Regions from separate parts of the Mesorhizobium sp. B3-1-8 genome, predicted to be linked through region 1. Evidence: predicted binding sites of a transcription regulator. Region 1 holds the regulator's gene; each other region holds the start of a gene.
What was found. Region 1 encodes LexA, which represses DNA repair genes until DNA is damaged. Its sites were predicted from a motif close to TGTTCNNNNTGTGTTCNG; they were not measured.

Region 2: a site for LexA is predicted at 1,960-1,977, ahead of ruvC (crossover junction endodeoxyribonuclease RuvC). Genes of this name have one in related genera too.
Region 3: a site for LexA is predicted at 1,403-1,420, ahead of FJ424_RS11260 (YifB family Mg chelatase-like AAA ATPase). Genes of this name have one in related genera too.

What each region holds. Positions count from the first base shown of each region.
Region 1 is NZ_VFTK01000007.1:54,336-57,592, forward strand. Features, by position in the region: gene kynU (kynureninase) at 1-1,055, opposite strand, end outside; gene lexA (transcriptional repressor LexA) at 1,505-2,239, shown strand; gene FJ424_RS08560 (ComEC/Rec2 family competence protein) at 2,280-3,257, opposite strand, start outside.
Region 2 is NZ_VFTK01000024.1:45,961-49,217, forward strand. Features, by position in the region: gene FJ424_RS21795 (DUF1465 family protein) at 1-505, shown strand, start outside; gene FJ424_RS21800 (glycosyltransferase family 2 protein) at 817-1,881, shown strand; gene ruvC (crossover junction endodeoxyribonuclease RuvC) at 2,019-2,528, shown strand; gene ruvA (Holliday junction branch migration protein RuvA) at 2,539-3,159, shown strand; gene ruvB (Holliday junction branch migration DNA helicase RuvB) at 3,203-3,257, shown strand, end outside.
Region 3 is NZ_VFTK01000010.1:9,120-12,376, forward strand. Features, by position in the region: gene FJ424_RS11260 (YifB family Mg chelatase-like AAA ATPase) at 1-1,310, opposite strand, end outside; gene FJ424_RS11265 (ABC transporter substrate-binding protein) at 1,478-3,133, opposite strand; gene FJ424_RS11270 (nucleoside hydrolase) at 3,134-3,257, opposite strand, start outside.

The DNA of each region.
Region 1 (3,257 bases):
TAGCCATGCTGGTGAATGAAGGAAATCTGGCTGCCGCGTTTGGCGCCGTCGCGGGTGCTTTCCAGCGTAAGATCGTAACCGCCGCACCGTGCTTCGACGAGTTCGATGAACAGATCGGCCAGCGCAATGCTCTTCCTCCGCACCGTCGCCAGGTCAACGCCGTTCCAGATGTCGAGCGCGCCTTTCAGCGTCCGCATCGACAGGACCGGCTGCGTGCCGCACAGAAATCGGCGGATGCCGGTGCCTGGCGCATAGGCTTGCTCGAAGGCGAATGGCCGTGCATGGCTCCACCACCCGCTGAGCGGCTGCCGCACATCGGCAAGATGCCGCTCGGCCGCATAGATGAAGGCAGGAGAACCTGGCCCGCCATTGAGATATTTATAGGTGCAGCCGACGGCGAAATCGGCGCTTGCCCTGTCAAGTTCTACCGGCATGGCGCCCGCGCTGTGGCAGAGATCCCAGACGATCAGCGCACCGGCGTCATGCGCCATGCGCGTAAGCGCCGCCATGTCGCGCAACTCGCCGGATTTGTAATTGACGTGGTTGACCAACACCACCGCCACGCGTTCGTCGATCAGTTCCTCGATGATCGGCGCGTCCACGCCAGCCAGGTGCAGGACAGTGTTCTTTCCGGTCAAGGCCACCCCTTCGGCCATATAGATATCGGTCGGAAAACTGTCGCCCTCGGCAACGATCACGGTTCGGTCCGGCCGCATCGCCATCGCCGCGTGCAGCACTTTGTAGATGTTGATCGACGTGGTGTCGCAGACCACGGTCTGGCCCGGCGCCGCGCCGATCAGGCGCCCGAGCCGGTCGCCCAGCTCGACCGGCATGTCGAACCATCCGTCCTTGTTCCAAGCACGAATGAGGTCATGCGCCCACTCCTCGGCAGCTGCCCTGCGCAACTCGTCGAATGCGGCGTGCGAGGCCGCTCCCAACGAATTCCCGTCGAGGTAGATCACCCCCTCCGGCAGGACGAAGCGATCGCGCAGGGCGCGCAGCGGATCCGCTGCATCCATCGCCTCGATCTCGGCGAGATCAGGAATTCCCCCCATCATGCTGCCGCCTCCATTTCGGCATGGCGCCTCTCACGATTGGCCAAGGGCGGTTGTCTCACCACCGTCCGTGCCACGGCAAGAACCTTCTGCGCTATGTTAGCTGGTCCATAGACGGCGAAGACCATGGATCGGAATCATTGCCGAAGTTGGCATTTTGGGTCCGTTTCGTTCACGGTGAGGCACGTTCGCGCAAGAGCCGAAGCGATCCCGCCCGCGCCTTTGTGATGGCGTTGGACCGCGCTTCAGCTTAAGGAGGGCTGCATAATCGAGCGGAATCAATGATACCGCTGACCTGACTCGGCCAGGTATCCCTTGGATGCAACATTGTTTCCGAAGCCTCAACAAATTCACTAAACTTTAAACGGTTGCGGAACACAACTGGAACAGATAGTGTTTGTTCTGGGTTTGTTTTTCTGATTCCGGTTTCAGAACCCAAGGGGGCCGCCATGCTGACGCGCAAACAACATGAACTGCTGATGTTCATCCATGAACGCCTCAAGGAGAGCGGGATTCCGCCGTCTTTCGACGAGATGAAGGAAGCGCTCGACCTCGCCTCCAAATCGGGCATCCATCGGCTGATCACGGCGCTGGAAGAACGCGGCTTCATTCGCCGGCTGCCGAACCGAGCGCGCGCGCTTGAAGTGCTGCGGCTGCCCGACTCGATCGCGCCTGGCCTGAATGCCGCGAGAAAGTTTTCGCCGAGCGTCATCCAGGGCGGCCAGGGCAATCTTGGCCGCCAGGTCAAGCCGGCGGCGCCCTCGCGCACGCCGACACCCAGCAATGACGACGACGCTGTTTCGGCCGTGTCCATTCCGGTGATGGGCCGCATCGCCGCCGGCGTGCCGATAGACGCCATCCAGCACCAGACGCATTCGATCTCGGTGCCGCCGGACATGATCATGGGCGGCGAGCATTATGCGCTGGAGGTCAAGGGCGACTCGATGATCGAGGCCGGTATCTTCGACGGCGATACGGTCATAATCCGCAACGCCAATACGGCAAGTCCGGGCGAGATCGTGGTGGCGCTGGTCGACGACGAGGAAGCGACCCTGAAGCGGTTTCGTCGCAAGGGTGCCTCGATCGCGCTCGAGGCCGCCAACCCGGCGTACGAGACCCGTATCTTCGGACCGGACCGGGTCAAGGTTCAGGGTAAGCTCGTCGGACTCATCCGCCGTTACTGAGCAGAACCGCGCGGCGGTCTTCGCCGGAACTGTGTGCCATCTATTCTGTAGGCTGCGGCGCGACCGCCGGCTTTTCCGGTCGTTGATAGGGCGGCAGCCCCCTCGCCTCACGCGCGTATTTCCGCTGCTCGTGCCAGGGTCGGTACGGTTCTTCGACCGCGTAGCGAACGGTTGGCCGCGCGGTTGCCGATTGCGGATCAAAGAAGATGGCGGCGCTGCCGTCGCGTGCCAGCTGCCGCTTGGTGACGACGAGCACGCGCGGATCGCGGCATGGATTGTAGGCCGTGGCGTCGTCGATGACGATGAGGTCGGCGAAACCGCAAGCAGGCCGGGCGCTGGCGCGGTTCTCGGCGAGCGCGACGATGGCACCGGAAGGATGCCGGCCGATGCAGAGGTCGCCGATGCAGTAGAAGGGCGAGCCGGGCGGCAGGTCGACGGGATCGGCGATGTCGAGGGCGTCTTTAGCGAACGTCTCCGGCGGTACGATTTCCTCGGCTTTCAGCGCCCGTTTCCAGTTGTCGGTGGTGAAGTCGTTGGAGCGCGCGCGGTTGATGGCAAGCTCACCGCCGCCGATCGGCATCGCCACCAGATGCGCGTCCTCCGAGATAAGCACGTCCGGAGTACGGACATGCGGAATGGCCAGCAGCGCGGCGAGCGCGAAGGGTAAGGCAGCGAGCCTCAGCCAGGTGGTGGCCATCGTCGCGATGACCAGCGCGACCGTCGCCAGCAGCACCGACTGGATCGAGATCAGCCCGACGGCGTCGACCGGTGAGCGCTCGGATATCCACGCCGAAATGGCGATCATCGCCGTCAGGCCCTTGCCCATCACATAAAGGAATGGGCCGTCGAAGCCGAAGGGCATGGCCAGGGCGCTCAACACGGCAAACGGCATGACGACCAGTGAGACGATCGGCATGACCGCCAGATTGGCCAGCAGGCTGAGCGGCGACACCCGCTGGAAGTGCCAGATCGCAAACAACAATGTCGCGCTGCCCGCGATAAGCGACGTCACGGCGGC
Region 2 (3,257 bases), on a different contig from region 1:
GAAAACCATCAAATTGGCGGAGCGCCGGGTTTTCTCCCAATCCTTCAAGCCGCTCTACCAGGAAGGCATGGGGCTGGTCGAGCAGGCCGCCGAATATCTCGATGGCAAGGGCAGGCTCGAAGCCAAGAAATTGTCGCGCACGGCGGCGACGCTCTATGCGGCCGAGTCGATGCGGCTGACCACAAGGCTCATGCAGGTCGCCTCGTGGCTGCTTTTGCAGCGAGCGGCGAATTCCGGCGAGATGACGCGCGACCAGGTGGCCTCGGAGAAATCCAAGGTGCGGCTCGACACCGCCTCCGCGCATGACGAGGCGCTCGGCTGGAAAGAGCTGCCCAAGGATTTTCTGGACCTCGTGACGCGCTCGCTGCGCCTTCAGGCGCTGGTGCGGCGCATGGACGAGGAAATCTATGGCGGCGTCATCAACGAGACGCACGCCCCCAGCCGGCGGGCCAACCCGGTTTCCGACCAGATCAGTCTCTTGAATACGGCTTTCGCGCGCGGCTGAAACCGCGTTTGCAACAAACGCCGCGATAGCGGCGCGCTGGAAGCGGGAACCCACATCGTTCAATCGAGGCGCGATCTGGCAAGCCGCGATCGTGGCCGCAAGTCGAACGCCTGCGACGCCCGACTGCTTTTCGATACTGCGGCAACCGTCGTTGCATCGAAGGTCATGCCGGCCTTTGCGAGAAATATCGCCCTTGTCTCGAAGCGATGGGCCCCTAGTTGGAGCCGTTCGCCGCAGCCGGGTCGACCCGAGCCGGTTTTGCAAGAAAATCACCGTCACTGTGACCAAAGCAGATTGCGAGGCTTGATCCCGTGCATTCGCCATTGGACCGCATCCCGGTATCGATCATCATCCCCAATTACAACTACGAACAGTTTCTTGGACGCGCCATCGACAGCGCGTTGGAGCAGGACCACCGAAATGTCGAGGTCGTGGTCGTCGACGACGCATCGACGGACGCGTCGGTGGCCGTCATCGAATCCTACGGCGACAAGATCCGCTCGTGCCTCAGGCGCAGGAATGGCGGACATGCCGCTGCGTTCAATACGGGGTTCGAGGCGAGCACCGGGGAGATCGTTCTTTTCCTCGACGCCGACGATTATCTCTATCCGAACGCCGTCTCCGAGGTCCTGGACGAGTGGGACGCGGATGTCGCCCAGGCGCAATTCAGATTGCATCTCGTCGACGAGGACCAACATATCAAGGATGTCTTTCCACCCCCGGAACAGCCGTTCGACTCGGGCAATGTCGTCCCGGAATTGTTACGCAAGGGGCGCTACCGTACGACGGTGACGAGCGGGCTGGCGTTCGACCGTGAGGCGCTGGACCCGATAATGCCCATGCCCGAAAGCGATTTCCGGCAAGGCGCCGATGGCTATCTCGCAACGCTTGCGCCGCTGCACGGGGAGGTGAAATCCATCGACGCCTGCCTTGGCGCCTACCGCATCCACGGCTCCAACCATTCGGTCTTTGCCGAAAAGCTTGCCGAGCGGGCGCGCTGGCGCGTGGCGCATGACTTCCGGCGCCTTGAAGCCTTGTCCGACCGGGCGGCCGAGATCGGTCTGACCGTACCGCCGGATGCCGGCCTTCGCGATCCGGTTCATCTGGAAGAGCGACTGGCCTCGCTTTGCGTCGACGAGCCCCGGCATCCGGTCGCGACCGACTCCCGGCTGGGACTGGCAAAAGCGGGCGCCGCCGCCAGTCTGGAAATGAACGCATCCTGGCGGCGGCGGGCTGCGCTGGCAGCCTGGTTCCTCTGCATCGGGCTCCTGCCGCGGCGCATGGGAAATGCAGTCCTGGCATGGAAGATGGTCGCGTCGTCGAGGCCGGCATTTCTCACGCGGCTATCGAAAACCATCCGTCGCCTGACGAACTAAATTAGGTCCGGATTTCGGGTCTGCCAGCCCGTGAACGCCAGCTTGATGGGATTTCGAATGCGTTCTTAAGATCGCGATTGTTTCTGGTTTGTTCACATTTTGCTGGCATCGCTTGCCGCCACGGCTAGACTTGGCGCATGGGGGAAGCGATTCGCATCATCGGTATCGATCCGGGGCTGAGGCGCACCGGTTGGGGTATCATCGACAGCGTGGGCAATTCGCTGCGCTTCGTCGCGTCCGGCACGGTGCGGTCCGACGAAAAGGAGTCGTTGGCGACAAGGCTCTGCCAGCTGCATGACGGTTTGGCCGAGGTGCTGGACCAAGCCATGCCGCATGAGGCAGCGGTCGAGCAGACTTTCGTCAACAAGGATGCCACGGCGACGCTGAAGCTCGGCCAGGCGCGCGGTATTGCCATGCTGGTGCCGGCGCGTGCCGGGCTGGTGGTCGCCGAATATGCCCCCAATGCCATCAAGAAGGCGGTTATCGGCGTCGGCCACGGCGAGAAGAAGCAAATCCATATGATGGTCAAGGTGCTGATGCCGAAGGCGATCTTCGACACCGACGACGCTGCCGACGCTTTGGCCATCGCCATCTGCCATGCGCATCACCGCCAAAGCGTCGCCTACCGGATGGCAGCACTGGCGTGAGGGGACAATCATGATCGGCAAGCTCAAGGGCACGCTGGACGAGATCGACGAGGACTCCTGCCTCGTCGACGTGCACGGCGTCGGCTATGTCGCGCATTGCTCGGCGCGCACGCTGGCGTCGCTGCCGTCGCCGGGCGAGGCGGTGGTGCTGTTCATCGAGACCTATGTGCGCGAGGACATGATCCGGCTCTACGGCTTTCAGTCGGCGCTGGAGCGCGAGTGGTTCCGGCTTTTGATGAACAATGTGCAGGGCGTCGGCGCCAAGGTGGCGCTGGCGGTGCTGTCGACGCTGGCGCCGGCCGAGCTCGCCAATGCGATCGCGCTGCGCGACATCGCCATGGTCTCCAGAGCGCCAGGCGTCGGCAAGAAAGTGGCGGAGCGCATCGTCACCGAATTGCGCACCAAGGCGCCTGCCTATGCGGGCGCGGCCAGCGGCACGATCGGCCTCAAGCAGGAGCTCGGCGAAGGCGTCGCGGCGGCACCGATCACCGACGCGGTCTCGGCGCTGGTCAATCTCGGCTATTCGCGCGACATCGCGGCGAACGCGGTTGCGGCAGCGCTGAAATCGGCTGGCGAGGGCGCGGATGCGTCCAAGCTGATCCGCTTCGGCCTTAAGGAACTGGCGCGGTGAGGCGGCGCTTGTTCCGTTGTCGGTCCTATGCAAGGAAGGCGGCATGAGCCTTTCGCCCCGCCTCATTGCCCCCGACAAGCGCGGTGAGGATGCCGACC
Region 3 (3,257 bases), on a different contig from region 1:
GGCGGGCAATGCGCGTTGGTGGTGGCGCCTGCTCCCAGTCTTTCCAGCCGTTCGCGCTGCATGGCGCGCGCACGGGCCACGCGCTGCGCCACCGCGGCACTTGTCTCAGCCTTGTCCGGTCGGATCAGGTCGCTCGCCGAGACCGCCGGCACCTCGATCCGAAGGTCGATGCGGTCGAGCAGCGGGCCGGAAATGCGCGCCTGGTATTCGGTGCGGCAGCGGTCGCCGCGCAAGCAGCGATAGCCGGGCTCGCCCGACATGCCGCAACGACATGGGTTCATCGCCGCCACCAGCTGGATGCGGGCCGGATAGGTGACGCGGTGGTTGGCCCGCGCGATCATGCAGTCGCCCGTTTCCAGCGGCTGCCGCAGCGCATCGAGCGTTTGCGGCGTGAATTCCGGCAACTCGTCGAGGAACAGAACGCCGTGATGGGCGAGCGAGACCTCGCCCGGCCGCGCGCGCAGCCCGCCGCCCACCATCGCCGCCATCGAGGCGGAGTGATGCGGGGCGCGGAACGGCCGCCGGTCCGTCAGCTTGCCTTCGCCGAGCTCGCCGGCAACGGACGCGATCATCGACACTTCGAGCAGTTCCTTCGGCGCCAGCGGCGGCAGGATCGAGGGCAGGCGCTGCGCCAGCATCGACTTGCCCGAGCCAGGCGGTCCGACCATCAGGAGGTTGTGTCCGCCGGCGGCGGCCACTTCCAGCGCCCGCTTGGCACTCTCCTGGCCCTTGATGTCGGTGAGGTCCGGCAGGTCGCGCGCCGCAAGCTTTATGCCGGCCTCGGGCCGCGACAGCACCTGCGTGCCGCGAAAATGATTGGCGACCGCGATCAGGCTGCGTGGCGCCAATATGTCGAAATCCTTGCCGGCCCAGGCCGCCTCCGGCCCGCAGGCGAAGGGGCAGATCAGGCCCTTGCCCTCGGCATTGGCGCCGATCGCCGCCGGCAGCGCGCCCGCCACCCCGGCGATCGTGCCGTCGAGCGACAATTCGCCAAGCACCACATAGCCGGCAAGCATGTCGCCCGGTATGGCGCCGAGCGCCGCCATCAGGCCAAGCGCGATCGGCAGGTCGTAATGGCTGCCTTCCTTGGGAAGATCGGCCGGCGCGAGGTTCACCGTCACCTTCTTCGAAGGCATCGACAGGCCCGATGCGTGCAGCGCCGCTTGTACGCGCTCGCGGCTTTCGGCCACCGCCTTGTCCGGCAGGCCGACGATCTGCATGCCGACCTTGCCCGGCCCGACCATCACCTGGACATCGACCGGCACGGCCTCGATGCCCTGGAAAGCCACCGTGCGAACCCGCGCCACCATGTTTCCCGCCCCCGGATTCAGGCTCCTGCACGGCGCTGCGATCAGCCCGCCCAAGACCTCACGCCAGACAACCACAGATTTGTCGCTGAGGCAAGAACATTACAAGAACATCGATTCGGCCGCGGCAACGGTGCGTGGCCGAACCGGTATATTGTCGCCTCCCCAGCCTACCGGTCCAGCCACACCTTCTCGAAATGCTGCTCGAGATTGGGATGCGCCGGATTGTCCTTCACCGCCGCCACCGAATGGGTGAACAGCGAGCGCCAGTAAGGCTGGATGAGGATGCCGGAATCCTGGAGGATCTGTTCGACATCCTTCATGATCTCCTTGCGCTTTTCAACGTCCGGCACGGCAAGCGCCTCGTCGAGCTTCTTGTCGAACGCGGGATTGGCGTAGCCGGATTCGTTCCACGCCTCGCCGCTGCGATAAGCGAGCGCGAGGTTCTGGACGCCCAGCGGCCGCATGCCCCACGACGTCATCGAGAAGGGATATTTGGTCCAGTTGTTCCAGAAGGTCGAGCCCGGCAGCACGGTGCGCTTCACCTTGAAGCCAGCCTCGCGCAGCTGCGCGGCGATGGCGTCTCCGGTGCTGCGGTGCCAGTCCTCGTCGCCGGTGATCAGCTCGTGCTCGAAATCGAGCTGCCCGGCCTCCGCCATCAGCTTTTTGGCGCCTTCGAGGCCGCGCGTCTTCTTCGGCAGCGCGTAATATTCCGGATGCAGCGGGCTGACATGGTGGTTCTCGGCGACCGTGCCCTTGCCGCCATAGCCGAGCGTCAGCACGGCCTGATTGTCGGTCGCCATTTGCAGGGCGCGGCGCACGCGTATGTCGTCATAGGGCTTGTTGGTCACATTGGTGCGGGCAAGGATCGTCGCCGCCGTCACCACTTCCGACTTCACCAGCCCCAGGCCGTCCATGATCGCGACATAGTCGGCGGTGGTCTCGAAATTGGTGTCGATCTCGCCGGCTTCGAAGGCGCTCACCCAGGCGGCCGGATCGGTGCCGTAGTCGATGAACTCGATGCCGTCGAGATAGACCTCGCCACCCCACCACTTGCCGTTCTGGCGCCGCTTGACGACAGCCTTGGTGCCGACGTCGTAGGAGACCAGCTCGAAAGCGCCGGTGCCGACCGGATGCGCGATGAGATTGGCGCCGGCCTTCTCATAGCCGCGATGCACGATCAGCGCGGAATATTCCGTCATCGACGGGATGATCGAGATGTCGGACGAGGACAGTTTCAGCACCACCGTGTGGTCGTCGGCTTTGGTGATGGCGCCGTCGCGCGCCTTGCCGGTCTTGGCGTCGATCAGCGCGGTCATGCGGCCGGCCATGGAATTGCCTTCGGCCGCCTTGTCGCACCAGCGCTCGAGGTTGAAGACCACGTCCTCGGCGGTGAAGTCGTCGCCATTGTTCCAGGTCACGCCGCGCCGCAGATTGAGCGTGTATTCGGTGGCGTCGTCATTGACCTTCCAGCTTTCCAGCAGCGAAGGCTTGAACGTGTAGTCGGTGTCGTAGCGCACCAGCGTGTCGAGGAACTGGCGCGCGATATTGGCCATTTCCGGCCAGTCATAGGCGCGCGGGTCCTTCTGCTCCTTGACGAAGGTGGAAACGCGCAGCACACCGCCCTTCTTCGGCTCGGCGGCTCGCGCCGGCGTCGGCGCGGCGAGCCCGATCAGGCCATAGGCGGCCACCGCCGATGCGCCGAAAATGCTTGCCATCGCCAGGAACTCGCGCCGGTGAAGGCATCCGCCCCGGACCTCCGCCGCCAGGCCCTCGACCAGCGCATGATGGCGGTCGAATTCGCAATGCTCGCTATCCTGCCCCATTTATCTCCCAGCTCCGAAAAGATCGACGAACCAGTCCCAGAAGCCGTCGACGTCGATATCGACGGCCACCCGCGCGTTTGGCGGCCTCTTTGATACATTGTTGAAATCGGCGATGGTCATGCCG